One region of the Zunongwangia sp. genome, then DNA from elsewhere that is predicted to be linked to it. Evidence: riboswitches for the same ligand, from Rfam matches in the RefSeq annotation. Region 1 holds a riboswitch; each other region holds the start of a gene.

Region 1 (8,045 bases):
TTAAATAGGCTTTAAAATCGGTAGCCATTTCCTTTCGCACAGTAGATGCGTTTGATTTATATAGGCGAATTTCATTTAAATGCTCAATCATATCCATATACTTTTTGGCTTCCGGATCATTGTCACTTAAATCTACTTTAGCCAACATTTTAAACATTTTGCTAGTCATAATCACCGCATCTACGTCTTTCATATCTTCATACTTTCGAAAGTCTTGTGCTGTCGAGAGTATAGGCATTAAGCCTAGTGCTATTAAAATTATTATTCGTTTCATAATTTTTTATTTTGTTTTTATAATTTGGTTAGTAGCTTTATTAAACTCTTTTAAATATTTTAAATCTTTACGACCTTCATTCATATAATGAGAGATCATTTGTAGCGCTTGTTTAGTTTGCTGATAAGTAACCTCTTCTTGAGTTAACTGCGCAACTTCTGGTTTTTGTGGCGAGTTATTAGAAAATATATAAATACTGACTACTAAAACTACCATTGCTGCTGCATACCACCAAGAATGTGGTTTTAACTTGCTTTTTTTAGGTAATTCTATAGTTGTTTTTAATTTCTTTTCTTTACTCTCTTCTGAAAATTTAAAGAGTAATTTATACATCTGATGTTGTGGGAGTACCTCTTGGGATTTTAAATAATTAGCAATTTCTTGCTCTTCTTGCAAGCTTGTTTCCCCTTCATCGTATTTTGCTAAAAGCTTGCTAATTTTATCTAACTCCATAGCTATGCTTTTTTATCAATTCATTTTTTATTTTTTTTCTAGCTCGTGATAGAGCCACTCTAACTGCTGTATTCTTCATTTCCATAATTTTAGCAATTTCTTCAAGGTTATATTGCTCTATATCTCGTAACTGAAATATGGTTTGCTGTTGCTTTGGTAATTCATTCATAATTTCAGAAATCCATTCTAAATCATCTTTTAATTCCAACTTACGCTGACTTGATATTTCATGACTATCGTAATTAGTGTGTACTATCCGCAAATTATTATTTTGCTTAAGTTTTAACTGATCGTAACAATAATTTTTGGTAATAGTCATGGCGAAAGCTTCGATGTTGTTATACTCATTAATTTTCTTTTTTTTCTTCCATAATTTAATAATAACCTCTTGGGTTGCATCCTCTGCAGCTTCTTTTGAAACTAGTAACCGAGATGCCAACCTAAAAATCTTATCTTTAAAAGGAGAAATAGTATCTAAAAAAGTACTTTCTTTCATAATTTGATGGTTAATGTTAGCTCCTTTTCTTTTACGACGACCCTAATATAATTTTGTTACAATAATTTTTAAATAGAATATTGTTACCTATTTTCGTATTTAAACCCAAATTATAGATATTATACATGAAGATAAAACAACTTTTCTTTCTTTTTGCTATGGCTAGTTTAGTGCTGAGCTCGTGTGCAGAAGATATGGACGATGTAATTAACGATCCGGAATTTGTAGAAATAAACGATTTTATTTACCGAGCCATGAGTGAATATTACCTCTACAAATCGGAACAGCCAAGATTGGCCGATGGCTATTTTGAAACCGAAGATGAATACAACGAATTTTTAAGAAGTTATACTACACCCGAAAACTTATTTGAGAATTTAACGGTGCCTAAAGATCGTTTCAGTTTTATAACCGACAATTATATAGAGCTTGAAAATAGTATTAGTGGTATATCAAAAACCACAGGAGTAGATTATATTTTATATTATATTTCAGAAAATTCGAATGCTTTAATAGGCCAGGTTAGATATATTGTACCAGGTAGTAATGCTGAAGGAAAATCTATTAAACGTGGCGATTTATTTACGCGTATAAATGGAGAACAAATCACTTTAAAGAACTATCAGAAAATTTTTTCGGGTAATTCATTAACCTATACATTAGCTGATTTGAATTCTGAAGGAATGGTAACTGAAAATGGACAAGAAGTTACAATCGTTACTCAAGAACTAACCGAGAATCCAATATTAATGCATAAAGTAATTGAAACCGGAGGGCACAAAATTGGGTATTTACTTTATAATAGTTTTGTTGCGGAATTCGATGATGAATTAAATGCAGTGTTTGCCGAGTTTAAAGGAGAAAACATCGATAATTTAATTCTTGATTTACGGTATAACGGCGGCGGTAGAGTAAGTTCTGCAACCCACTTAGCGAGTATGATAACCGGACAATTTACCGAAGAGGTTTTTGCTAAAAAGCAATGGAATGAAGATTTCCAAAATTATTATTTAAATAATAAACCAGAATACTTATTTGATTATTTTACTGATAAAATAAATGATAATGCCATTAATAGCTTAAATTTAAATCAGCTCTATGTTATTGGTATTTCTAGCACAGCATCTGCCAGCGAATTAGTAATAAATGGATTAACCCCCTATATAAATGTGGTAAAAGTAGGTGATACAACAACCGGAAAATCGCAAGCTTCGGTAACTCGTTATGATTCTCCTGATTTTACTAGAGTAAATGCAAACCCAGACCATAAATATGCTATTCAGCCTTTAGTATACGAATCTGTAAATGCAGACGATGAAGTAGTGCCATACGATGGTTTAATTCCTGATATTCCAATTACAGAAAAAATAAATGACTTAGGAGAGCTGGGTGATCCGTCTGAACCACTTTTAGCAGCTGCTTTAAATGCGATAACCGGAAAAAGAAGCTTATTATATAGCAAACAATCGGAAAGTGAAATTTCTAAGAAATTTATCGATTTTAAAGAACGAAAATCTAATAAGCCAACTTATAAACGAATGTATATTGATGAGTTACCCGGCACATCAGAATAATATTCTTATATACTAAAAAAAGCCCCAAAATTGGGGCTTTTTTTAGTATGATGTATTTTTACTACAAACTACTCATTAACATAGAAGCCGTTTGGAGCCATACCTACAGTAAACTCTTTTATGAATTCACCAGAAACAGAATAAATTCTAGCTTTCCCATTTGATTTGAAATCACCTCCATCAGCAGTATATATAAAACCATCGTTAACATTAAATCCATACATTTTTCCATAAGCAGAATTACTTTCATAAGTAAGTAATGGTTCTTCTGGTTGTTCTAAAAGCTCTTCTGAAATAGAATAAACAGAAGAAGCCGAAGTAAAATATATAATGTTATTCTCTATATCAAGATTTGATACCGCACCAAAATCTTCTGTAAATTCTAAAACAAAATTCTCGTTTCCTGTATTTAAATCTATTTTTTGAAGCTTATTTGAAGAAAGCGCATAAATAAACTGTCCATCAATTTCAAAAGAATTCAGTCCTGTACTTGTAGTAATAGTTCTTACAAAAGAATTAGTATTAGGGTCAAAAACTTTGATAGAATTACCTTGACCAAAAGAAGCACCTTCAACATATATTAAATCATTATTTTCTTTTACTTCATCAAGATAAGTTCCCGCTACAATAGATTTTTCTACTTCAAATGTTTGTAAATCAATAACTGCTATATAATCATCTTCACCTGTGCTAAACCCAGCTAAATTAGAAACATAAGCTTTTCCGTTATAAGCAACTCCATAATAAGGCACACTTAAACCACTATCCACAATGCCTTTATATTCAAAAGTATACCGATCTACTACAGTTATAATATTTGTACCATTAGAAATCAAATATGCATTTTCATCATCAAAAAACATAGATTGAACAAAATTGCCCAAATCCATATCATTATTATTATTCTCAAAAATAGTATTCTCTATAGTTTCTAAATCATTCGTAATGAAAGAAACAGTACCGGCATCGTTAACACCTTCATTTAAAACCAAAATTCCGTTTTGATAAGGAGCTAATTCTTCAGGTTCTTCATTACCACTATCATTCCCTTTGCTTGTATCTTGAATAAAGTCATCGTCGCTACTACACGACGTTAAAAGTGATACTACCACAAAAAGCATCATAAAATAATTGTTAATCTTCATAGAATTTTAAATTAAAAGTTTATGTTTAAAAATATATTGAAATTAATTCCGGGCATCCACCGGTTTTCTACGTTTTGATATTCAGAATTGAATAAATTTTTTATTTGTCCGCCTAATTGCCAAGTGTTATGTTTATCTAAAGCATACGAAGTACCAATGTTAGCGATTAAATAACCGGAAAGTTTCTCGCTTTCATCGCTACGTGTAAAAACTTTACCATTATATAAAACTTGAAGTGATGGCGTAAATCGATGATATTGATATGTTACATTAGCTGTTGCTTTATGAAATGGAACATAAATTAACTGATTATCAGTTTCATTATTTTCAGAAACGGTATAGGCGTAGGTGAAATTTGTTTGTAAAACACGATCTTTAGAATATACTTTTTTCCAATCTAAAAATGTTTCTAAACCATACATTTTCACTTTGTCTTCATTATCGGGTTCCCAATTTCCACCAGCTCCGGGTAACCAAATAATCATATCTTTTACAATATTGTAATACATGCTTACCCCTAATTGAAGATCTTCAATAGTGACTTGATGACCAACTTCAAACTGAAGGGAAGTTTCCGGGCTTAAATCCGGATTTCCAGCTGAATCCCAATACAAATCGTTATAAGTTGGGATACGAAAGTTTTTTGAAGCATTTAACTTCAGCATATAGTATTTTGAAAAGCGAAGATCACTTCCAAATGAAAATAATAATGGACTCTCGTAAGCATTCGTGATTTCTTTACGCAACCCCACCTCATATTCCACATTCTTCACTACCTGATGTTTTACCAAAAAGGCACCGGAAAATATATTCCGATCTTGTTTTCGAATACTGCTACCTTTACCGCGGGTATACGTATTTTGCACGATGGCATTCAGAAGCAGTTTAGAGTTTACCTTGTAATTTAAATCGTATTTACCAATAAAGTTTTTAGCCTCGCCAAAAGTATGATTATTAGATTTTATATTATCGAAATACTGATATTCTTCCCTTATAAAAGCAGCTCTTACAATTTGCTTAAATTTTGAAAACTCATAATTCCACTCCACTAAATTACGATTAGTGATATCTCTATATTTCGTTCGATTTTCTGTAGGGCGAACAATCGAAAAATGGCGTTTACCATCATAAATTTCGCTAATTAATTTTAAGCTATTTTTATTCGAAAATCGATAACCTAGCGCAACATTTAATCCGTTATTATCATAATCTCCATTTAGGTTTTTACCTTTATCATCCGGATACTCATAATCATTATCACTACTATTTCTAGAAAACGACACATTTACACTCCAATCGTTTTTAGCTAATTGCAAATTGTAGCGAGCATCGATGGTGTTATAACTGCCATAACGTAATAAAGCCTGATGTTTCTCTTCATTTTTAAAAGAAAGCGAATTCGTCAAATGCACACTCCCTCCAATAGCTCCGGTTCCATAAACTAAACTTCCACCTCCGGGCCGAATCGCAATTTCGTTATAAGCTGCTGTATTTATAGTATTAAAATCTAACTGCCCATTAAATTGTGAGTTGATATTAATGCCATTCCAAACAATTGCAGTTTGCGATGCAGAAGTCCCTCTAAACGAAGGTGAAGAAACCATTCCTAACCCATTTTCTTTAAAAAAAATAGGCGTATTAAATCGTAAAACTTCGGTAAGTAAAGGTTCGTTTTTATATAGAACAGAGTCGGTTAATTTTGTTACTTGTTGTCCTAATGAAAGCTTATCAAGCTTATTTTCTTTCAATAACACTGTATCTAATTTGGTAATTGCAGTAGATTGAGCCATTACACTACCAGAATAGATACTCAAAATCAATAAAAAGAGTAATTGTTTATGTTTCATAAGCAGCAGCGACTTTTTTTCCCGAAAGTCCTCTCGTTTTTGTTATAATTATGGCAGGTCTCCTGGCTTGCGTCTTGTTAAACACCTTCCCATCTAAACGACAGTGGTTTAAAGTTTAACAAGTATTCTTTTACAGAACACAGCTTACAGTTGCGGGAACAGCTCAGGCTCATACCTGATTCCCTTTTAATCGGTGTTACCCGAACCAAAATCAAGGGCGAAAATAATCATTTATTAAACTTCTTCGACTTAATTTATAAATAATATTACTTTTGACATTAAATTTAGCGCAGTGAAAAAATTCGGGATTTTAATACTATTTATCATAAGTTTTGCTTGTAAAGAAACACATTCTTCAAAAAAAGAAAATGGGCAAGATTTGGGAAAAGCGATGGCTATCGAAAATGCTACCGGATTCTCAATAACAAAATTTAATTCATACAGCGTAATAACGGTAAATAGCCCGTGGGCTAATACTAAAAAAAAGTTTATTTATGTATTAGCTGAAAAGGAAGCTAATATCCCCGAAAATTTAGATTACGATCAAGAAATAACAATTCCGGTTAAAAAAGTAGTGGCTACCTCTACTACGCACATTCCAGCCATAGAAGCTTTAGATGAAATTGAAAGTTTAAAAGGATTTCCGGATTTGGATTTTATCTCATCTGAAAAGACCAGAACATTAATAAAAGCTGATAAAATTAAAGATGTAGGAAATAATGAAAATTTAAATACTGAATTATTAATAGATATACAGCCAGATGTAGTAATTGGGTTTTCTATAAACGCTACTAACAAAAGCCTACAAAAAATTCAAAAAGCTGGTATTCCTGTGATTTATAATGGAGAATGGACAGAAGCTACGGCATTAGGAAAAGCAGAGTGGATAAAATTTTTTGGTGCATTATATAACAAAAATGAAGAAGCAAAAACTATATTCGATTCTATTAAAACGAATTATATAAACGCAAAAAAATTAGCTAAAACAGCCAAAACTAAACCTACAGTTTTTAGTGGTTCGATGTATAAAGACCAATGGTATGTACCTTTCGGGAATAGTTGGCAAGCCAATATTTTTAACGATGCTCATGCTACATATGTTTGGAGTGAAACTGAAGGACAAGGAAGTTTAAAACTCTCTTTTGAAAAGGTTTTAAACGATGCAAAAAATGCAGATTTTTGGGTAAGCACAGGACAATTTACTTCGTATAATCAACTATTTAATCAATCCTCACACCTTAATGAATTTAAAGCCGTTAAAAATAGAAAAGTATATTCAGTAAGCATGAGTAAAGGAGCAACTGGTGGAATACTATTCTATGAATTAGGCCCTAGCCGTCCGGATTTGATTTTGAAAGATTTAATTAAGATTTTTCACCCTAAATTATTACCTGACTATACATCTACTTTTATAAAAGAACTTGATAACTAATGCAATACTTTCGAAAATACGTTTACCTTTTAGCTATTTTCACCATTCTATTATTAGGCTTACTATTGCTCAACATTAGTATTGGCTCTGTTCATATTCCCTTTAGAGACATTTTTTCAGCGCTTTTAAACAACGAAACAGGCATAGATACCCATACCTATATAATCCTAGAATATCGACTCCCTAAAGCCATTACTGCTATTATAGTAGGATCCGGTTTGGCTATTAGCGGCCTATTAATGCAAACTTTATTTCAAAATCCACTTGCAGGCCCTTATGTTTTGGGCTTAAGTAGCGGTGCTAGTCTTGGAGTTTCGTTATTAATAATGGGCTTAGGGTTAATAGCTGGAGATTTTTCTGATATTATATTCTCTCAATGGAGCTTAGTTATTGCTGCTAGTACTGGTAGTTTATTAGTAATGCTGTGTGTTATCTTAGCCTCAATTCGGTTACGCGATATTATGTCCATCCTTATAATTGGACTAATGTTTGCAAGTTTAACTGGTGCTGTAGTAAATATCTTAACTTACTTTAGTGAAACATCACAGTTACAACACTATATATTCTGGTCTTTCGGAAGTTTGGGTGATTTATCTTGGGAACAATTCGAAATTTTAATGCTGTTTTGGGTGATAGGAATCATTCTTTCTATTTTAAGTATAAAAAATCTAAATAGTCTTTTATTAGGTGAAGAGTATGCAAACAGTTTAGGAGTTAACATTAAACAAAATCGATTATTGGTAATTTTGGCCACTAGTTTGTTAGCAGGAAGTATCACGGCTTTCTGTGGACCTATTGCATTTATTGGTTTAGCAGTTCCGCAT
Region 2 (8,045 bases), on a different contig from region 1:
CAGCCAAAGTTTCTCAATATTTAGGAGCTAATCGTTTACATGCTGTAAAAACATTAATTCCGCAAACAATTGCTATTAATTTAATGCTTAGCTTATTAATATATGGAATTACAGCACCACTTGCTGAATTAATATTCAAAGCTTATAACGCAAATGGCTTAATTTTAGAATATTCAGTTAACTACTATCAAATAAGGGCCATAGGTTTCCCATTAACTCTACTTACTTTTACTATTTTTGGTGTTTTTAGAGGACTGCAAAACACCTCTTGGGCTATGAAATGTAGCCTTAGCGGTGCCGCCATTAATATTTGTCTAGATTATTTACTAGTTTATGGAGTAAAAGGATTTATCCCAGCTATGGGTCTAGAAGGTGCAGCTTACGCTAGTTTAACAGCACAAGCTGTTATGCTAATAATGGCTTTATATTATTTCTTCAAAAAAACTCCTTTTCATTTAAAGGTCAGTAAAAAAATTAATCCTGAATTAAAGCCATTATTAATTATGGCTGGCAATTTATTTCTTCGGACATTATCACTAAATATTGCCATAATGCTAGCTAATGCATACGCTACTGATTATGGCGATAATTATATTGCGGCACAAAGTATATTAATGAATATCTGGTTATTTTTCAGCTTCTTTATTGATGGTTATGCCAATGCTGGCAATGCTATTGGCGGAAAGTTATTAGGGGCTAAAGATTATACTAACTTATGGAATCTCAGTAAAAAAATAAGCAAATATGCTGTTATTATTGCTATTATTCTGGCAATAATTTGCCTAGGGCTTTATACCAATATAGGTTTATTATTTAATAAAGATGAAGCTGTATTAGCGTTGTACGGAAGTATTTTTTGGTTATTACTACTCATGCAACCTGTAAATGCCATAGCGTTTATGTTCGATGGGATTTTTAAAGGTCTAGGTGAAGCCAAATATTTACGCAATTTATTATTAGTTGCCACTTTTTTAGGCTTTACCCCTACGCTTCTTATTGGCGATTATTTTGGTTTGAAACTTTACGCTATTTGGATTGCTTTTTTTGTTTGGATGCTTATTCGAAGTATAGGCTTGGTTATCAAATTCCGAAGAAAATATTTACAAAAAGAAGTTTAATTTTAAGCAATATCGGTTATTGATTTGCCACTCTTCTACTTTTTTGATTTAATGGCATTTTAAAACTAAAAATAGTTTGGCCATCTTCAGAAGAAAAATCCATACTTCCATTATGTGCCTTTGCAATCTCATGCGCTACATACAAACCTAAGCCTAAATGTTTGATGTTATTTTTCGAATTTTGCTTAACATAAGGCTTAAAGATATTTTTGTGCATAAATTCCGGAATAGTACGGCCACTATTAATTACCGAAATTATAAAATTTCCGGAACTACATAATACCCGAATTGTAATGTTTTCCTCAGGATCGCCATACTTCATTGCGTTATCTAAAACATTATGAAAAAGCTGGGAAATTCGATATAAATCACAATTAACTAAACTGGTTAAAGAAATGTCATAATCTACATTTTTATGATTATATAAAGAAGATAAAGAATCTATTATTTCGGTTAAATAATATTTTAGTTTTAAATTATCTTCTTGTAAATCTAACTCTAAATTATTCTCAAGATTCATTTTTGCATAACTCTGTAAGTTATTTATAAGATCTTGCATTTTTAATGAGGATGATTTTATAGCTCTTAACTGATCTTTTGTTTGCGGAGAAAACTCTTTACCTAATAAATTTTCTGTATTTTCTCGTACTGTATTAACCGGTTTTGCTAAATCTTTACCAACAATAGACATGAAAATTTCTTTCAATTCTTTTGTTTTATTAGCTGTATTTAAAGCACTATTAGTTCGCTCTAATTCTTTTATAGATTCTAAATGAAAAGAAATAAGGTCGGTATACAATTCAAACATTGTTCGGACTTCCTCTACATTAATAGATCGAGGTTCCGAATCTATAGCGCAAAGTGTCCCAAAAAATTCTCCGTTCTTTTTAAAGATCGGGTACGAAATATAACTTTTAAAACCGTATAATTTTGGAGCGCAATGTTTCTTAAAAATAAAGTTATTAGCTACATCGTTAATAATAACCGGAATATTATGTTCCCTAATTTCATAACAAATTGTTGTTTCTACATCTAATTCATCTCCAGGTTTTAAACCAAAATCAAGTTTATCTTCAGAAACACAAGTCACCCATCGATCTTCGGTAACTCTAGCTATAGCTACAAATCCCATTTTGGAACTATGCCTAATAACCCGTAAAAGTTTCTGAATGCCGGGAATCATATTAATATCTTCGACATCCTTTTTTAAATCTGTTGATAAACCCGCTCTCCCTTTCATAATAAAAATTGAAACAATTCGAAATTTACAAAAACTAAACCGCCCTTTATAGGTTTTTAACTTAGCTTTTAAATTTAAGTTCCGTTCAAATACTATATTTATCCATAATATGTAAATTGAAATAAAATGTCCACTTCTAGAAAAAATGGTAGCCTATATACTAACATTATCAACAACGTAGCATATCTTGAGTTTGGCCATCCGGCAAGTAACAGTTTTCCATCGGTATTGCTAGATCGTTTAGCTAATGCTTTCGAAAAATTATCTGATAACGAAGAGGTTGCTGTTATCGTTTTAAAATCTGAAGGTGAAAAAGCATTTTGTGCAGGAGCTTCCTTCGATGAGTTATTGACTATCGAAAATATGCAACAAGGAAAATTATTTTTTTCCGGTTTTGCAAAAGTTCTTAACGCCATGCGAAAATGTAAGAAATTGATTATTGGCAGAATTCAAGGAAAAACAGTTGGTGGAGGTGTAGGCCTTATTGCTGCCTGCGATTATGCTATGGCAACCGAAGCTGCTTCTATTAAACTTTCCGAATTAAGTATTGGCATTGGTCCATTTGTAATTGCTCCTGCTGTAGAGCGAAAAATAGGAGTTTCTGGATTAGCAGAATTAACTCTCGCTGCTCAAGATTGGAAAAATGCATACTGGGCAAAAGAAAAAGGCTTATATGCTCGTGTTTTTGAATCTATAACAGACATGGATAAAGAAATTGAAATTTTTGCTGAAAAATTAGCCAGCTATAATCCTGAAGCCTTGCACGAAATGAAAAAATTATTGTGGAAGGGTACCGAAAATTGGGCTACTATTTTGGTAGAAAATGCAGCGATAAGTGGTGAATTGGTATTATCCGATTTTACCAAAAATGCACTCTCTAAGTTTAAAAATAAGTAATTATAATTTTACAATACAACGTATAATACATGTTTTAAAACAGATAGATATTAACTATTTACACGAGAAAATTTATTAATAGGTTTTCCTCTATTTTTTATTTTTTCCAATAGCTTATTTTAATATAATTACGTCACGAAAAATAAAATCATAATCTTTCATAAAAAACACTAAAACAAGTGTTTAAAAATTAGATTTAAAATTGTTGATAACCGGTTTATAATTTGGTGATTTTCTGATTCTACTTCAGAAAAATCTATTGTACTTTTAAGCTAAATAAATTATTTAAGAGATATCTCTAGGAGTAATTTATAGATAGAATTTTTGGTTTCGAACTTAACACAGAAATTCTTAATATAAAATATGAAGTAAGGTTTTTGAACTGCTTCCTGTAGCTCAAAATTAAAAGGGAATATTAGTGAAAATCTAAAACTGTTCCCGCAGCTGTAAGCAATTTAAACGGCACCACATAGTCACTATCTAATTAAGGTGGGAAGACGCCAACATGCAAAGTCAGAAGACCTGCCTTACTATACTAGTATAGAACTTTCGGGTAAAAAGTTACTGTATTATAATAAACACTGACTATTAATTTTCTGAATAAAAATCAGATTAGTGAACAAGGCTTATGAAGTTTGCGCAAAAAGAAATTGTGCTACAAGAAGTACCTGGTGAAGTAAGTATTTGCTTCAGTATTACTGGTTGCCCTTTAAAATGCAAGGGGTGCCATTCTCCTTATTTATGGAAAGAGAATAATGGAGAACTTCTAACTACCGATATTTATAAAAATATACTCGAACAATACAAAGGTTTTGCAACTTGCGTCCTATTTATGGGTGGCGAATGGTTTCCTAAAGATTTGGAAGAATTTTTAAAAATCGCAAAAACCTTTAATTATAAAACCTGTTTATATACAGGCTACAATGCTATCCCCGATTCTATATTGCAACAATTAACTTGGCTTAAAACTGGGCCTTGGAATCCTTCGTTAGGCGGATTATCAAATCCTAATACGAACCAAAAATTTATAGAAGTAGCTACTGGAAAAAAACTTAACCACTTATTTATAGCGTCATGATACGATTAACTCCTAAACAAGTAGATAAAAAAATAGCATTTATAGAAGAGTATATCTCTGCACAAAATGCAGCCGATGGGTCTAGTGTTGATGCCAATGCAAATGTTACTTCCAAAAATATAGCTACTATGGAAGCCGAGCTCAATAAAGACATTAACATTCAGGTAAATCGACAACTCATTAAAAATCAAATAGCCGAGTTATACGATGAAACTTTAGCTAACGAATATATACGCCAAATCGAAAATCATGAAATTTATGTTCACGATGAAACATCACTAAAGCCCTATTGTGTTTCTATAAACATGTATCCGTTTTTATTAGATGGGCTTACTAAAATTGGAGGTGAAAGTAAAGCACCTTTACACTTAGAAAGCTATTGTGGAGAATTTGTAAATTTAGTATTTGCCATTAGCTCTCAATTTGCAGGTGCGCTCGCTACAGTAGAATTTTTATTGTATTTCGATTATTTCGCAAGGAAAGATTATGGAAAAAACTACTTAGAAACAAATACAAAAACTATAGAGAATCACCTTCAGCATGTGGTGTACGCCATTAACCAGCCTGCTGCTGCTAGAGGATATCAATCTGTTTTTTGGAATATTTCAATTTACGACGAGAAATATTACGAAAGCATGTTTGGTGATTTTGTATTTCCGGATTTCGAAAAACCAGCATGGGAAAGCTTAAAAAAACTACAGGTCTTTTTTATGAAATGGTTTAACAAAGAACGTAATAAAGCACTGCTTACTTTTCCGGTAATAACAGCAGCTATGCTTATAGAAGATGAAGAACCCGCCGATACTGAATTTGCTGATTTTTGTGCTGAAGAATTAAGTAATGGAAATTCATTCTTTATTTACCAATCTGAAAGTGCCGATAGTTTAGCTTCTTGCTGCCGTTTACGGAACGAAATTGGTAAAAACACATTTAGCTATTCTTTAGGAGCCGGTGGAGTAGCTACCGGCTCTATTAATGTTATTACCATGAATGTAAATAGATTATTACAACAAGGTAAAAACTTAACTACAGAAGTAGAAAAAATTCATAAATATCAGGTGGCTTACCGAAAATTAATGGAGCGCTACCAAGCTGCAGGAATGCTACCTGTTTACGATGCCGGTTTTATAGATCTTAACAAGCAATTTCTAACTATAGGAATTAATGGTATGGTTGAAGCTGCCGAAAGTTTAGGTATTAAAGCTACCAACTCCAAAGAATATAAAGACTTTCTAAGCTATCAATTAAAAAAGATTTACAAAGCTAATCAAGAAGCTAAAAAGCAATACGGCTATCAATTCAATACAGAGTTTGTTCCTGCTGAAAATCTAGGGGTAAAAAATGCAAATTGGGATAAATTAGATGGTTTTGAAGTAAACCGAGATTGCTACAACTCGTATTTCTATCCGGTTGAAGATTTATCGATTAATATTCTCGATAAAATAATGCTACACGGTAAAGAAACTATTCAGTATTTAGATGGTGGCTCTGCACTTCATTTAAATTTAGAAGAATATCCTAATAAAGAAGGATTCTTAAACTTATTAAAAGCTACCGCAAAAGCAGGTTGTAATTACTTTTGTTTCAATATAAAAATCACCATTTGCAATACTTGCAACCATATCGATAAACAAACCTCTTTTTCTTGTAAAAAATGCGGTTCTGAAAATATAGACCATGCTACTCGAATTATAGGCTATTTAAAGCGAGTTTCTAGTTTTAGCACGCAACGCCAACAAGAACACCGTTTACGATTTTATCATCAAGAAAATTAAAAAACATAAAAAAGACTGCTTATTTTTAGCAGTCTTTTTTTATATCGATTTAACGCAAAATTGGCGGATTCCCTTCTATTTTTTGGTATTTTTTATTAAAAAATGATTATTCAGCAACCTGAATTACCCAAAGATAAACCCGCAACCGAATCGCAACAGTATGGGTTTGAATTATCCGACTTTATTTCTGAAAATATCTGGTATTTAGCTATCTTCGTTTTAATAGTTGCCTTAGTAATTCTTGATTATTACCGCAGAAAAAACCGTTAACTATGCAAAGCACTTTACCTGAAAACGAGGAAACTTTTGAAATTTTAAGCTTTTTAAGCGGATACGGATTTTGGATGATTTTAGCTGTAATACTAATCATATTGGTTTTATATAAGAAGTTTAGAAAATAAATTCTTCAACCTAATTTTTTTGCGTTAGGGATTGTAATGAAAATCCTTTTGCTCGTCCCTCGCAAAAGATTGTAATGGAAAGCCCGGCCGAAGGCAACGCCAAATAACTAAAATTCTTTAAATTTTATCTGGTTTTCAACCATCCGGTAATACTCAACCGCTCGGAGTTTTTAACTTCTTTTACCTCGTGCTCTAGAATCTGACTTTCGAAAATCACGACCCTTCCCGGTAATGGATAAATTACTTCTTCGCTTCCATCTTCTTTATAAATCACCAGTTCTCCGCCATTAGTTTTCAACCAGCTTTTATCATTTAAATAACTTACAACAGAAAGTTTACGGCGAGAATCATTTTGAAAAGTATCTAAATGTCGCTTATAAAATGTGCCTTTTGGGTAGACTGCGTAGTGGAATTCTTTATGAAGAATTCCCATAAAACAAGTCCTGTTAAGATACTCGATAAGATTATTGATTTTATTAAAAAAAATCTTCTCGGTTTCACCAGCTTCGGCTTCATTCATCCATAAAATAAAATCACCACGAATGGTTTTTGCCACCAACTCGTTTGTTTTATTACCGATGGCCGATTTCTTAAATTGATCTTCTTGAAATTTAGTAATTAAATTATTGCGTAATTGCTGAATTTCTTCTGCTTTAAAAAAATTGTCGATAATACTGTAATTTTTAATAAGTAAATCATCGATAATGCGCTCGTATTGCTTATTCAACCTATAATCGAGCTGCTCAAAAAGTTCTGTTTGTTGCACCTATTTTTAAAAAATTTGCGCAAAATTAAGCTATTTTTGGTTTGCTTGTACCAAATTTATTCCTCCTTCTAAATTTAAAATTTTTTTCTGCGGAAATTCCTGCTGAAGTTGGGTTACTGCTATTTTACTTCGGCTTCCTGCTGCGCAATACACCACCAAGTTATCGTTATTTTCGAGTTCAAGAGCTCGCTTACTAAGTTCGGAAAGCGGAATATGCAAACCGCCTAAACTTTTTAGGTTTCGTTCGGAATCGGTTCGAACATCTACTAGTGTAAACGACTCTTTTTTTTGCTGAAATTCTTCAAAACTGATGGTCTTTATGGCATTTTCGTCAGGACAAGAAATAGCGATTTTTTCGAGTTTATCGATATCTATTGAAGAATCTTTCTGAAAACTGAAGACTTGAAATTGAAACGTTAAACTATTGAATCTTAATAAACGCCCTTGCAATATTTCGCCTATTCCTAAAATAATTTTCAAAACTTCGTTCGCCATTAAATTTCCCATAATTCCCGGAAGCACCCCCAAAACACCAACTTCACTACAGGTTGGTATACTTTCGGCAGCTGCCCGATCGGGAAATAAACAGCGATACGTTGGTCCGTTGTTATAATTGAATACACTTAATTGGCCTTCAAACTTAAAAATGGAAGCCATCACTAATGGTTTATTCGCGAGTACTGCAGCATCGTTCGCTAAATATTTAGTACTGAAATTATCACTGCCTTCTACAATGAGATCAAAATTTTTAAAAAGTGACAAAGCATTGT
Region 3 (8,045 bases), on a different contig from region 1:
TAGAAGGAGTTATGGAATATTTAGATAAAATTGAAAAACAACCCGATATAAAAAATGCTTATAAAATGATAATTGATGAGCATATTAACCTATACAAATCGCTAGATTTTTCATCATTACTTTATATCGTAGAACCGCTTGAGGAAGCGAAGAATATTTTTTTGATTGGTGCAGGTAGAACTGGATTTATGGTAAAAGCTGCTGCAATGCGTTTAATGCATTTAGGATATTCGGTGTACGTAGTGGGAGAAACAATTACTCCAGCTATTGAAAAAGACGATATTTTAATTACTGTTTCCGGATCGGGAACTACAAGCTCTATTGTAAATGCTGCTAAAACTGCGTATAAAAATAAAACAAAAGTAATCGCTTTTACTACAGATAATACTTCAACTTTAGTAGATTTTGCTAATTACACCATTACTATTCCTGCAGCTGGGAAACAAGATCACGATTCAGAAGTTTCTAAACAATATGCAGGTAGCCTTTTTGAGCAAGCATTCTTACTACTTTTCGACTCCCTTATTCAATTTTTATGGGAAAGTTCTACAAGCAGTGCAGAAGAACTTTGGAAACGCCATACCAACATAGAATAACAAATTAGTAAGAGTATAAATAATAGAATAAAAATTTAACAAATTTCAAATATGACTAAATTACAAGTAGCAATAGATTTACTTACAACAGAAGACGCTATTGCATTAGCAACAAAAGTAGCTCCATATATCGACATTATAGAATTAGGTACTCCACTTATTAAAAGTGAAGGTGTTAGCGCTATTACTGCTATGAAAGAAGCATTTCCTGATAAAATGGTTTTTGCTGATTTTAAAACTGCAGATGCCGGTGGTTTAGAAGCTGAAATGGCTTTTAAAGCAGGAGCTGATTATATTACTATTTTAGGTTCTGTAGATGATGCTACAGTAATTGGAGCTGTAGAAGCTGCCAAAAAATATGATAGAGCTGTTGTTGTAGATACTATTGGTGTTAAAGATCGTGTACAACGTGCTCAAGAAGTTACTAAATTAGGAGTAGCATTTGTAGAATTACATGCTGGTTTAGATGAGCAAGCAAAAGAAGGTTACTCGATTCAAGTATTAATCGATGAAGCTGCTAAAGCTGGCGTACCGGTATCTATTGCTGGTGGTGTTAATGCAACTAGCATTAAAGCCGTTAAAGAATCTGGTGCTGTTGTAGCTGTAGCTGGTGGAGCTATTTACGGAGCAGAAGATCCTGCTGCTGCTGCTAAAGCTTTAAAAGAAGCCTTAACTGCATAATCCCTGTTTAAATTCTGTAGTTGCTATTTTCTTTCGATCACTAGTAACTATAATTTAAAAAAGATTGAGCAAAATGCTCAATCTTTTTTGTTTGTATAGCCTAATAAATTTAATTAAAAACTACGCACTTTTAATGTTTGCAACATCTTGTGAATCATAGCTTGAGAATCAGTATCTTTTACCGGAACTAAATAATGTAATTCTACATAATTACTGTCTTTAGCATAAATTAATGCTCGCCCTTTAATTTGTTTACCGTCATTTTCTTCTTTATAAAAAATCCGCTGGTTATCATTTTTATATTCTTTAAAACCATCTTTATCAGCATTAAATTCGGTCTTGCTCTTTGTGGCTTTCTTTAAAAAAGTAAACAAAGAAACGGTTCCGTATTCTGACTGATATTGATAGGCATACTCTCCTTCTTCTGGATTTCTAACCGACTGAAATGGTGTATCCTTTAATTTTAGTTCTACCATATTCAACATATATCGATCAGGATATAAGCCTACATACGGATTTTTCCAAAAGGTGTTTTTAGTAGGCAATGGTTTTACATCTTCCGGTTTTGCAGCTTCCCATTCCTTAACATTTAAGCCTAATTCGGTATTTACAGATTTCAATTTATTTAAAACCTCAGGTAAATTATCTGGAGTATATGCAATAGCTATTTCGAAAACTAATTTTCCTTTTTGATAAAATCCTAGTAAATACATTTTGTTTTGAATACTTACCTCATAAATTCCGGTTTTAATTGTTGGATAGGTATTGGTAAATACTGAGGTTTCTGCTAAATGTGCCGAATACGACTGATGTATAGCATTAGTACCGCTAAAAGCAGGATTTCCGGTTGTGGTATAAAAATCTTTTAAATACACTTCTTCTGGCTCAAACAACAATACACTATTTAAACACAAATCGCCCCATTTTGGATCTTTATATAAAACCGTCTTATTTTTAAATATCGAAGCATCATTTTTTTCTGAAACGTAATAATCGTTTAATTTTTCAACAGCATTATAATAATTACCGATAAACGGAAATACGACATCGGCATTAGTTATCATATTCTCATCAGGATTATCACTTTTCAATTCATTTTCGAATGAAGCTTTATGTAACCACTCGTCTAAATCGCCTCCTGTTAATTGTTTTATATCGTTATCCCATTTAAAATCTTTTTGGTGAGAAGAGTTACAACTCACTAAAAAAGTGACACTGAAAATGAATAAAAAAACAGAATAAATTTTACTATTCTTAATTAAATTGAACATAGCTAATCTTGGTTTACTAAACATAAATGATTTCTACTGAATACTATTTTCAACAAAATTTATAATAAATTATTGTATTTAAATTAGATTTGAATTTTCAAAATAAGAAATTCAAAATTTATTGATAGTATTCTTTCTATGGTTTAATCCCCATTCTGCAATCACATCAATCACCTTTTTTAGAGATTTCCCGTATTCCGAAATTTCATAAGTAACGGTTATTGGTTTATTTTCTGAAACATGCCGAAAAATTAAATCGTTTAGCTCTAAATCCTTCAACTCCCTACTTAACATCTTTCCGGAAATTCCTTTTACCTCTTTCAATAATTCCGAATATCGCATAGGCCGAAAACATAAGCAAGCTATAATCGAGACTTTCCACTTGCCACTTAAGGCATCCATTGTATCGTGAATAGCTCTTATTTTTTGGGAACAATTCTGAATTGTTGGTATTTTAATTTCTTTTACATCTTCCATAATAAGTGGTTACTTAAATGTCACTGTTACTTTTTGTCACAAAGTTACCAAATTAAAGTATATATTGTAAATTTGTAAAAAAATTGAAACTAATGAGTTTACTGGATAATTTAAATTGGCGTTATGCCACAAAAAAAATGAACGGTACAAAAGTACCTCAAGAAAAATTAGATTATATACTAGAAGCGGCACGTATGTCCCCTTCTTCTTCTGGATTACAACCTTATAAAATTATAGTAATTTCTGATAAAGCTTTATTAGAAAAAATAAAAGGAATTTCTTGGAACCAAAGCCAAATAACAGATTGCTCCCATTTACTAGTTTTTGTTGCTTGGGATAAGTATACCAATAAGCGTGTAAGCGACGTATTTAATTACACAATGGATGAACGCGGATTGCCACATAGCACCATGGATGATTATAAAGCGAATATTTTAAGCTTATACGAACCTTTAGGTGAAGAATGGCAAGCCCACCATGCTTCTAAACAAAGTTATATTTCGTTTGCAATGGCTATTGCTGCAGCTGCCGAGCAAAAAGTAGATGCTACCCCAGTTGAAGGCTTTGTTCCTGAAAAACTAGACAAACTCCTAAAACTAGAAGGAAGCGGATATAAAAGCACCTTACTTTTACCACTAGGATACCGAGAAGAAAGTGAAGATTGGTTAGTAAATATGAAAAAAGTTAGAACCCCAAAAGAAGACTTTATTACTGAAATGACTATTGAAGATGCGGCTGATTTTGATGAAGCTCCTTCAGGTAAAACAATAGGCTCTTTACCAAACAAATAATAAGTTAATCTACTTATTGTATTAATCCTAAAAACTAGGTATCTAAAATTTAGAACCTAATTTTTAGGATTTTTTTTATAACGAAATCCCTTTAAAACGAATCATTTTTTATTTTAATAGTAGTTATTCGTTTTCCTATTAATTTTACCTAATATTGCCTAGATTTTTGGTTACAATTTTTTTGAAATTGTATTAAAAGGGAATCCGGTGTAAATCCGGAACAGTTCCCGCTGCTGTAAGTCTCTTCCGCTATATTCGGAAATAATCTTTTTACTAGTAAAACCACTGTCTATTTTAAGATGGGAAGGTGTAAAAAAGAGAGATAAGTCAGAATACCTGCCTAAAATCACAAAAAACAAAACTTTCGGGAGTTAAGGTTTTGGGTGTATATGTTTAATGGTATTCTACCCTATTCCCTCCTATTGTTTTGTTTGGTAACTATTAATTAATTTCAAACCTTAATACTAAGCAAATGCAACAAAAATTATCTTTTTATTTATTAGCTTCGCTTGCAATCGTAAGCTTTTTCTCTTCGTGTAGCGACGAAGATGAAATTAATATCCCTATGGAATTTGCTACTCCCACTTACCCAGAAAATCAGGAAATACTATTAGGCGAAACTATCAATTTACAGCCTGAAATTCTTAACCTTCCGTCACAAACTAGCTTTAGCTGGAAACTTGATGATGAAACTATTGCCAAAAAACACGAATTAAATTATACACCAGCTGAGTCCGGCACTTTTTCGCTTAATTTTATAGCCATAGCCGAATACGATACGCTTTCGAGAAACTATCAGGTAATCGTAAACGATCCTTACAATTTATACGTTCGGCCAAAAACCGAAAGTAGTAGCGCTTATATTTCTGAAATCATAGAATATAAGCCGGCTCCCAGTCAATACATAAATGCTAGTTATGGTACGTTAGAAGATGCTCAAAAATTAGTAGGCGGAAAATCAGGTATGGTATCATTAGGAGCTTGGGGAGGCTATGTAATTTTTAGTTTTGATCATACTATTGAAAATCGAGAAAACGAGAAAGATTTTGTTGTGTACGGAAATGCCTTTAATGGCTCATCGGAACCGGGAATTGTACAAGTTTCTTTCGATACTAATGGAAACGGATTACCCGACGATACTTGGTACGAACTAGCCGGAAGCGCACATACTGCTGAAGAAACATTATCTAATTACGAAGTTACTTACACCAATCCTGGAGAATATGCAAACGTACCTTGGGTAGATAATCAAGAAAACAAAGATAGCGTAATGGTTAATAGTAACCATACTCAAAACTATTATCCGCTGTTTATCGAGGAACAAGAAAAAGTAACATTTACGGGAACAAGAGTTTATCCTACTATAAACTACAATAGGTTTGTGACTATAGATGCGTTAGAATGGGGCTACGTTGATAATTATGATGAAGATTACGCCACTTACGGAGGGAACGCAATGGAATTAGATTGGGCTGTAGATGCTGATATGAATAACGTTTCTCTAAAAGGTATAGACTTTATAAAAGTGTATACTGGAGCACAAGGAAATGCAGGTTCGTTAGGTGAAATTTCTACTGAAATAAAAGGTGCTGCCGATCTTTCTATGGCAGAATAACTCTAAGTTTCACAACGGCTGAACCCTTATAATTAGAGGAAAAATCAATGATTTTTCCTCTTTTTTTATACTTTTGTTAAAAATTTTAACATCTCAAACCGTTTTACAAAACATAGTTATTTAATAATAAACAACTTACAATAAAACCAATATTAAACTTAACACTAAGCATTAACAAATAATTACAACAATAACCTATATTAAGTTAACTAATCAATCAAAAAATGAGAATTTTTAGAATTATTATGTTGCTACTTTTAGTAGCTACATTAACAAATTGTGCATCGGGTTATAAACCTATTTCTCCAAAAAACATCAACTATCTTTCTACTAACCTATCAGATAGTGTTCGGCTAGATTATAAATATGGCTTACTCAGAAAAAAATATGCTAAAAAAGAATTAAAAAAAGGGGTAAAACTTGTTGCTATAAAAATAACGAACAACTCTAACAGAGATTTAAAATTTGGTAGAGATGCTAAACTAACTTACGAAAGTGGGGACCAAGTTTACATTATGGAAAATCAAGAAGCTTTTAAAACACTAAAACAAAGCCCTGCATCGTATTTGTGGTATCTTTTACTAACGCCTTTAAATGTTTACACTAGTAAAACAGAAACCTCTAACAACGGATATTACGAGGAAAGCTCAAGCTCTGCTTTCCCGGTAGGATTAATTGTTGGCCCAGGCTTAGCCGGAGGAAACTTAATTGCAGCAAGTTCTGCCAATAAAAAATTTAAAAACGAACTATTACAATACGATATTAATGGTACGGTAATTAAAAAAGGAGAAACAAAATACGGATTAATTGGCATTTATACGTATGCTTTTGATGCGCTAAAATTAAAAATAGAAAAATAAAACTTAGCATATTCGCGATGCTTTATTCTGAAAAAATTACAGCTGTATTGAAGTTAAAAACACTGGATTATTAATCCTATATTATTCAATATATCAGCTTACTAATAATTTTAAAAAACAACCCAAAATCTAAAGATTTTGGGTTGTTTTTTTCTATATAAATAGAAGTTGAAATAATTAAAAAAATCTTATTTTATGCCTTAAAGTTGAGTTGTAAAATAGAAGCTAATTTCAACAAAAGCACAAAATAGTTGGTAATTTGCTCCTCAAAAAAACTAACTTAGTAGTTTTATTCGGTATAAATTCGAGCAGAATGGTAGGAGTAACTACTTATTGTAAAAACAGAACGCAAAAGCTTCAAATTTTGAGTATCGAATAAAAAATAAATCAACATAAACACCTAAGAAACCCTTCAGTATAAAGAATGGCATTATTTCAAACCTCAGTATTAAAAAAATACTTAAAAGCTCAAGATAATTCTGTAATTAGCAAGGCTTATAAAAAGTTTAGCAGCTATTTTTTAAATCCTAAAATTCAGGAAAATATTAAAAGCTCTAAAGAAGAAGAATATCAGGGTATTTTTTTAACGGAACTGTTTGTAAATATTCTGGGTTATACCATGAAGCCCAATACCAATTACAATTTGGTAGCCGAATATAAAAACCAAACCAATTCGCGTAAAGCAGATGGTGCTATTTTAAAAGATGAAGTAGCCCTAGGCGTTATCGAGCTAAAAGGGACCAACACTAAACATTTAGAAGGAATTCGGCAACAAGCCTTCGATTATAAAGCCAACCAAAAAGGCTGTGTGTATGTAATTACCTCTAATTTTGAAAAGCTTCGATTTTATATTAACGATGCTACTGAGTTTTTAGAATTCAATTTATTTCAGTTAACACAAGATCAGTTTGCGCTGCTGTATGTATGCCTTCAGCACGATAATTTAATTAATGGTTTACCTTTAGAAATTAAAGAAGCTTCTTTAGTTGAAGAAGAACAAATTACCAAAGGTTTTTATAAAGATTATTCCATTTTTAAACGGGAATTATACCGCGATTTGGTGCGGAATAATGCAAAAAAGTTAAAAAATTTGCGGCATTCTGAATTGATTTCAGAAATTCAGCAAAGCGAAAATGAAGCTTTACAAACGGAATTTGATCGGTTAGAAAAAAATGTAAAACGTGCTCTTTTTAAAAAATCGCAAAAATTAATCGATCGGTTTCTATTTATCTTTTTTGCGGAAGATCGTGGCTTGTTACCACCCAATGCCATTTTACAAATTATTGACGATTGGCATCAATTAAAAGATCTGGATGTTAACCAACCGCTGTACGAGCGTTTTAAACTTTATTTTAGTTACCTAGATACCGGCCGAAAAGGCACCGATAAAAAAGCTGAGATTTTTGCTTACAATGGCGGACTTTTTAAACCGGACGCGCTACTCGATATGCTAGAAATTTCTGATGAATTATTAGCAAAATACACCGCAAAATTATCGAAATACGATTTTGAAAGTCAGGTTGATGTGAATATTCTCGGGCATATTTTTGAAAATTCGCTTAACGAAATTGAAAGTGTAAATGCCGAAATTGAAGGTGGTAATTTTGATAAACAAAAGAGTAAACGTAAAAAAGACGGTGTTTTTTACACGCCTAAATACATTACCAAATATATTGTTGAAAATACCATAGGCAAGCTGTGTGAAGAAAAGAAAACCGAACTCGAGTTTCGGGAAGAAGAGTATTTTGAGGTTA

The links. Region 1 has a riboswitch for cobalamin ahead of ACN0WI_RS10605 (TonB-dependent receptor plug domain-containing protein). Riboswitches for the same ligand answer to the same signal wherever they lie in the genome.
Region 2: it holds a riboswitch for cobalamin, as region 1 does, so the genes downstream of both, nrdG (anaerobic ribonucleoside-triphosphate reductase activating protein) here and ACN0WI_RS10605 (TonB-dependent receptor plug domain-containing protein) in region 1, are expected to answer to the same signal.
Region 3: it holds a riboswitch for cobalamin, as region 1 does, so the genes downstream of both, ACN0WI_RS05120 (hypothetical protein) here and ACN0WI_RS10605 (TonB-dependent receptor plug domain-containing protein) in region 1, are expected to answer to the same signal.

The regions. Positions count from the first base shown of each region.
Region 1 covers NZ_JBLXIB010000008.1:45,441-53,485, forward strand. The annotation lists gene ACN0WI_RS10580 (DUF4252 domain-containing protein) at 1-274, opposite strand, end outside; gene ACN0WI_RS10585 (hypothetical protein) at 281-727, opposite strand; gene ACN0WI_RS10590 (RNA polymerase sigma factor) at 714-1,223, opposite strand; gene ACN0WI_RS10595 (S41 family peptidase) at 1,349-2,797, shown strand; gene ACN0WI_RS10600 (YncE family protein) at 2,866-3,942, opposite strand; gene ACN0WI_RS10605 (TonB-dependent receptor plug domain-containing protein) at 3,954-5,789, opposite strand; cobalamin riboswitch at 5,824-6,014, opposite strand; gene ACN0WI_RS10610 (ABC transporter substrate-binding protein) at 6,082-7,221, shown strand; gene ACN0WI_RS10615 (iron chelate uptake ABC transporter family permease subunit) at 7,221-8,045, shown strand, end outside.
Region 2 covers NZ_JBLXIB010000002.1:381,502-389,546, forward strand. The annotation lists gene ACN0WI_RS04545 (MATE family efflux transporter) at 1-1,118, shown strand, start outside; gene ACN0WI_RS04550 (ATP-binding protein) at 1,135-2,358, opposite strand; gene ACN0WI_RS04555 (enoyl-CoA hydratase/isomerase family protein) at 2,485-3,255, shown strand; cobalamin riboswitch at 3,610-3,800, shown strand; gene nrdG (anaerobic ribonucleoside-triphosphate reductase activating protein) at 3,884-4,333, shown strand; gene nrdD (anaerobic ribonucleoside-triphosphate reductase) at 4,330-6,108, shown strand; gene ACN0WI_RS04570 (hypothetical protein) at 6,211-6,378, shown strand; gene ACN0WI_RS04575 (hypothetical protein) at 6,381-6,509, shown strand; gene ACN0WI_RS04580 (2OG-Fe(II) oxygenase) at 6,634-7,275, opposite strand; gene moeB (molybdopterin-synthase adenylyltransferase MoeB) at 7,306-8,045, opposite strand, start outside.
Region 3 covers NZ_JBLXIB010000003.1:57,850-65,894, forward strand. The annotation lists gene hxlB (6-phospho-3-hexuloisomerase) at 12-596, shown strand; gene hxlA (3-hexulose-6-phosphate synthase) at 648-1,277, shown strand; gene ACN0WI_RS05105 (hypothetical protein) at 1,391-2,548, opposite strand; gene ACN0WI_RS05110 (winged helix-turn-helix transcriptional regulator) at 2,660-3,025, opposite strand; gene ACN0WI_RS05115 (nitroreductase family protein) at 3,118-3,816, shown strand; cobalamin riboswitch at 3,967-4,175, shown strand; gene ACN0WI_RS05120 (hypothetical protein) at 4,289-5,431, shown strand; gene ACN0WI_RS05125 (hypothetical protein) at 5,656-6,291, shown strand; gene ACN0WI_RS05130 (Eco57I restriction-modification methylase domain-containing protein) at 6,716-8,045, shown strand, end outside.